DNA from 2 places in the Providencia sp. PROV200 genome. Region 1 is predicted to be linked to the other one. Evidence: predicted binding sites of a transcription regulator. Region 1 holds the regulator's gene; the other holds the start of a gene.
The links. Region 1 encodes PhoB, which activates phosphate uptake and scavenging genes when phosphate is short. Its sites were predicted from a motif close to CTGTCATAAAACTGNCNNAT; they were not measured.
Positions count from the first base shown of each region.

Region 2: the regulator PhoB is predicted to act here: its motif matches at 1,674-1,693, upstream of pstS (phosphate ABC transporter substrate-binding protein PstS).

Region 1 is NZ_CP096307.1:829,491-832,879, forward strand. It holds gene sbcD (exonuclease subunit SbcD) at 1-860, opposite strand, end outside; gene phoB (phosphate regulon transcriptional regulator PhoB) at 1,146-1,835, shown strand; gene phoR (phosphate regulon sensor histidine kinase PhoR) at 1,859-3,169, shown strand.
Region 2 is NZ_CP096307.1:257,194-260,582, reverse strand. It holds gene pstC (phosphate ABC transporter permease PstC) at 1-398, opposite strand, end outside; gene pstS (phosphate ABC transporter substrate-binding protein PstS) at 530-1,573, opposite strand; gene envZ (two-component system sensor histidine kinase EnvZ) at 2,184-3,389, opposite strand, start outside.

The sequences.
Region 1 (3,389 bases):
CCTTTAATGCTTTGCAATGGTTGAATAGTCGGGATGTCCAATGGAGTGATTTGAGTCAATTCACTTCCAGTAAATTCGACAAGGCAGACACTTTTTTGTTGCGCTGTTTCGTCAAAACTCAATGCAATCGGTGAGCCACAGTAGCGAATGTTTTCTTGTCCTCCAATTACTTGGGGACGGTGAATATGGCCAAGGGCAATATAATCAGCAGGGGGAAAAGCCCCAGAAGGAAACGCATCTAACGTACCAATATAAATATCTCGAACGGAGTCCGTTAAGGCTGCACCGACAACCGTTAAATGGCCAGTGGCAATAATTGGAATATCCAGCCCCAATGCGGTTCGCTGTTCTAGCGCGAGTTGGTAGCTGGCTTGGTAATGGGCATGAATAGCGGTTTGCAGCGAGAGTTGTTTATCTTCACTATTTTGCCCAGCGATACTGAGCTGGATATCTCGAGGACGTAAAAAAGGGATGGCACAGACTAAACCGATGGGTTGTGCCTGCTTATTTATTAAGGTAACGACATGCGGCTCACTTCCAGACGTAATGACTTGTGTATTCAAGTAACGAAGTAGAGCGCTTGATTCATTGAGCACAGAAACAGAATCGTGATTACCACTTAAAATCACCAGCTGGCAGCCTGTTTTTTGTAAATCAACAATAAATTTATTGTATAGTTCACGTGCATAGCTCGGTGGCGAACCAGTATCGAAGATGTCTCCTGCAACGATGACCGCATCAACTTGATGTAATTCCACTTGTTCAACAAGCCAGTTTAAGAAATGTTGGTGCTCAGGCGCACGGCTTTTGGTAAAAAAATACTGACCAAGATGCCAGTCTGAAGTATGAATAATGCGCATGAGTTATCAATTCCTATCATCAATAATGTGCATGAACGTTCGATAATTAAGTATACCTGATCCATACCTTTCGTTGAGGGATGTTTGCGACTTTATTACTCATTACTACGTTGTAGATTACTATGTTGCAGAACTATGTTGCGGAAATATTTCACTTAAATGACATTTAACCGCTAAAATAAAGATTAATATGAGTTTCACCCATTGATATTCATAATTCTGTCATAAAAGTGACGCATAATGCTTTCACATTTTAGATGTCTTCTTAATTTTACAGGAACAATCATGGCAAGACGCATTCTAGTTGTTGAAGATGAAGCGCCCATCCGAGAAATGGTTTGTTTTGTATTAGAACAGAATGGTTTTCAGCCTATTGAAGCTGATGATTATGACAGTGCGATTGCACAACTCGTAGACCCGTTACCTGACCTCGTCCTACTGGATTGGATGATCCCCGGTGGCTCAGGGATCCAAGTCATTAAACATATGAAGCGTGATAGTGCAACACGTGACGTTCCTGTCATGATGTTAACTGCACGAGGAGAAGAAGAAGACCGCGTAAAAGGTTTGGAAGTTGGCGCGGATGACTATCTTATTAAGCCATTTTCACCGAAAGAATTAATTGCTCGGGTAAAAGCAATCTTACGTCGTATCTCCCCAATGGCGACGGAAGACATTATTGAAATGAATGGGTTAACATTAGACCCTACCTCTCATCGTGTCACTAGCAATGAAATCCCTATTGATATGGGGCCAACTGAATATAAATTACTCCATTTCTTTATGACGCACCCTGAACGCGTATATAGTAGAGAACAGCTATTGAACTATGTATGGGGAGCCAATGTGTATGTGGAGGATCGAACTGTTGATGTCCATATTCGGCGGCTAAGAAAGGCACTAGAGACGGAAGGTCATGATAAAATGGTACAAACTGTACGTGGTACAGGCTATCGTTTTTCTGTCCGTTACTAAAAACCACAAAGGGAGAGCCATGCGTGCTTGAACGTTTATCGATTAAGCAGCTGATTTGGGGGCTGTTTTTATTTATCTTACCCGCTCTTATTTTATCGGTTTTTATTGGCCACCTCGCGTGGCTATTAGTGATATCGCTACTTGCCGCTCTGATATGGCATGGGTATAACCTGCTCAAGCTTTCTTACTGGTTATGGTTAGATAGAAGTATGCTTCCCCCTGAGGGCCGAGGTGGGTGGGAACCGATATTTTATGGTATCTACCAGATGCAACAGCGTAATCGAAAACGCCGTCGTGAATTAGGCCAGTTAATTAAACGGTTTCGTAGTGGTGCAGAGTCACTCCCTGATGCAGTGGTTATGATGACAACCGAAGGCAATATCTTTTGGTGTAATCGACATGCTCAGGCTTTACTCGGCTTTCGTTGGCCTGAAGATAATGGCCAACATATTTTTAATTTATTACGTTACCCAGATTTTAGCCGCTACTTCACCATTAAGCGTTATGACCAAGCGCTGACTATCGAGCTCAATAGTGGTGAAATCGTTGAGTTTCGTATTTTACCGTATACCGAAGGCCAGTTATTGATGGTTGCGCGGGATGTGACAGAAAAACGTCGTTTGGAAAAGGCGCGTAGGGACTTCTTTGCAAATGTGAGTCACGAATTACGGACGCCTCTTACGGTAATTCAAGGTTACCTTGAAGTGATGGACGATCAAGAAAACGTGACTGCGGTCAATAAAAAAGCATTGCATGTCATGCAAGAGCAAACGCATCGTATGGATAACTTAGTCAAACAGCTTTTGCAGTTATCGCGTATCGAAGTTGCTCCTCAAATTAACCTTGATGAGCAAGTGAATATCCCTGTCATTCTCAAAATGATTGAGCAAGAAGCGCTTAGTTTAAGCCAAGGGCGTCATCAATTTGAGTTTCATATTGATGAAAAATTGCGTGTTCATGGTAATGAAGAGCAATTACGTAGTGCAGTGGCAAACTTAGTCTATAACGCGATCAGCCATACGCCTGAAGGCACAAAAATTTGGGTTGATTGGCAGAGAAGCGGACAAGGGGCGCGTTTTAGTGTGAGAGATAACGGGCAAGGGATACCCGCAGAGCATATCTCTCGTTTAACGGAACGTTTTTATCGGGTAGATAAAGCACGTTCTCGCCAAGGCGGTGGAGGTACTGGACTTGGGTTGGCTATTGTTAAACATGCATTACAACATCATAGTAGCCAATTGGTGGTGACGAGCCAGTTAGGGAAAGGGAGTGAGTTTTCATTTACGTTACCAACAGTACTAATTGTTGACGATAAAAAACTTAAAAATGGGTAAATAACTCCACTTTATTAATGTAATCAAAATATTAATAAAGTGGATTATTTCTATTTATTAATCAATATGTGTATTCAGTTCAATATTCATATATTTAATGCTAATAATCTTTATTTCATTAATTATATATTCTGTTAAATAGTCAATTACAATCACTAGAGAAAGAAGAGTTGTTCATTTTTCGAACAAAGCATATAACGATTATTGGGATTTTACTGAA
Region 2 (3,389 bases), 570 kb from region 1:
AATAACCCCCACATCCCATAAACGATACTAGGGATAGCAGCAAGGAGTTCAATCGCGATACCAAGCGGACGTTTTAGCCAATTGGGAGCCAGTTCTGTTAGGAATAGCGCTATACCAAAACTAACAGGAACGGCGATAATCAGAGCAATTAACGATGTAACGATAGTGCCATAAATAGGCACAAGGGCACCGAATTCTTCCGCCGGAGCATCCCATTCTTTAGTCCATAAAAACGAAAACCCAAACTTTTGCATACTTGGCCAAGATGCAAAAATAAGGGAAATAATGATGCCACCAAGCATTAGCAATGTGATCAGCGCGGCAATTTTTACCAGTGCACCAAAAATCACATCACCTGATTTGCTGGGAGCTTTAAATGCCGTTGTTTTCTCGGCCATGCGCTTTGTTCTCATTTCATTCCTGTTCTTTATCTACAGGATTGCGTTACAACGATGAGCGGGTAAGTCCTGTTCCTCAGCACTTACCCGCCATTTCCAACCCTAAGTGCACTTAAAAAAGCTAAGTTCACCTAGAATAATGCTTTACCTTGGCTATCTTTAACTTCTGTTTTCCATGCAGTACGTACTGCAGCCACGACTTCTTGAGGTAGAATTGCGTAATCTAATGCTTCCGCTTGTTTACCACCTTTGTCATAAGCCCAGTTGAAGAAATCGAGAACCGCTTTGCCTTTTTCCGCATTCGCTTGCTGCTTGTGAACTAAGATGAATGTGGTTGAAGTAATCGGCCATGCATTCGCACCATCACGGTTTGTTAAATCTTGAGCAAAAGATTTAGACCAGTCAACTTTCTTCGCTGCTGCGCTGAAACTTTCACCTGTTGGTGAAACCGCTTCGCCATCGGCAGAGATTAATTTAGTATACGCAAGGTTGTTCTGTTTTGCGTAAGCATATTCAACATAACCGATAGAACCTGGTAAACGCTGTACGAAAGCGGCAACGCCATCATTTCCTTTACCGCCTACGCTATTTTTCGGCCAATTAACGGTTGAACCCGCACCAACGTCTGATTTCCAGCTTGCACTGACTTTTGCTAAGTAGCTAGTAAATACGAATGTAGTTCCAGAACCGTCAGAACGTCTTACAACTGCAATTGTTTGGTCTGGTAGGTTAACATTTGGGTTTAATTTAGCGATTGCTGGGTCATTCCATTTAGTGATTTTGCCTAAATAGATGTCACCTAACGTGTTGCCATCTAACGTTAATTGGCCAGATTCGATGCCTTTCACGTTCACTGCCAGTACAACACCACCAATCACGGTTGGGAACTGGAATAAGCCATCTTCTTTGAGTTTTTCATCAGTCAATGGGGCATCAGATGCACCGAAATCAACTGTTTTTGCATTAATTTGTTTGACACCACCAGAAGAACCAATCCCCTGATAGTTTACTTTATTACCTGTTTCTTTCTGATAAGAGTCTGCCCACTTCGCATAAACAGGAGCAGGAAAGGTCGCGCCAGCTCCGGTCAGGCTGGTAGCAGCAAAAGAAGACATTGCAGTCAGAGATAAAGTTGCTGCCATTACGCTTGCTAAGGTGGTACGCGTCATTTTCATAATCCCTCCGGGGATGTATAGAAACAATCAAGTATAAAATTGTTGGGTGTATGTCACGGTAGGAAAAATAGGACAATTTCGTTACGACAACATGTCGTTTTTATGACAGTTTTATGACAATTGCTGATTTTTTCACTGGCGAGGAAACAAAAACGAAGATGGATTAGATTTTATGCTATATAATTCAAATGGTTAAAAAATTATTATTTCAAAGTTGATGTCAAAAAGAAAAATGACAGACTGTCATAAAAGCGAAAAATATTTTTATCCTGCAACCCTAAAACAATACTCAAGACAATTTGTGTTGCAGCTAGGCGGCCAGAGAGGATAGCTCGGGGAGCATACACAAGTATATGACCTGAGTAGCCGAACGCAGCCAACACGCTGCGGCGCAAAGTGTGAAGAGTAAAAGGATAGCACTAAATAGTTCAAGTTGTAGGTAGGCTCCATAAAAAGAGAGCCTCTTTTCCTACTTAATACAAACAATACTCAAGACAATTTGTGTTGCAGCTAGGCGGCCAGAGAGGATATCTCGGGGAGCATACACAAGTATGTGACCCGAGTAGCCGAACGCAGCCAACAACGCTGCGGCGCAAAGTGTGAAGAGTATTTAGTCTTCTTTTTCTTTGAGGGGAAGTAGAGCCCTAATCGCAAACCCACCACGCTCACTCTTATGGATCTCAATACTCCCTTCGTGGGCATCGACAATTCGGCGAATAATCGCCAGACCTAACCCTGTTCCTTTGTTGCTGCGAGCTTTCTCACCTTGAACAAATGGCTGGAATAGGCGGTGAATATCTTCTTCTTTGATACCTGCACCGTCATCTTCTACTTGGAACCAAACTGAGTCTTCAGTCTTACCGCTACTGACCTTGATCCAGCCATTACCATAACGATATGCATTGACTATCATATTCGTAATAGCACGCTTTATCGCTAATGGGTTACCATTCACAATCATTGAGCCTGGCTCAAGTGCGGTTTCAATTTCGCCGACGACGCTGCTTTCTGAGTTCACTGCTTCCATCAAGATAGCGTTAAGGTCACAGAATTCCATATCCATTTCTTGACCCGTTTTCAGGTAAGACATGAATTGGCCGATAATTGCATCGCACTCTTCAATATCTTTATTAATGGATTCAGCCAGATAGCTATCTTCTGGGCTCATCATTTCTGTTGCTAAACGAATACGAGTTAAGGGGGTTCTTAGGTCATGGCTTACCCCTGCCATTAAGACAGTTCGGTCGTTTTCTAAGGTTTTAATCCCTGTAGCCATGTGGTTAAAAGAACGGATGGCGGCCCTGACCTCGGTGGCACCTTTTTCCTGCATTGGGGGCAAAATCACCCCTTTACCGACTTCACCTGCGTGGTACTCCAATTCAAGCAACGGCTTGTTTTGGTAACGTATATACAGCCATACCCCCGCAAAAATCGTGAGAAAAATCGTTAATGTATAGCGAAAAACAAGGGAGAACTGGTTCTGGCCAATTTCAGTCAGTGGAACTCGAACCCAAATATCAGGTGCAAGATAAGACGTTAGCCATAGAATGGGGTACTCTCGGCCCAATTCGAGGTGAACACTCGCCTTGCCACCAATATATTCCGACATATGTTCACTTAGGAAATCATACTCTTTCGCCCAATTCAGCCCTTCTTCCATCGCTGCTGAATGTGCATAAAAAGTGTTCCCTAATTCATTGTAGATTTTCTTACGTAACGCGGGAGATACCCGCACTGAGGTTCCATCTTGTAGAACCATTTTCTCTGTCATTAATGTTCTTACTTCGTATGCCAATACCTTATTGAATTGTTGTAA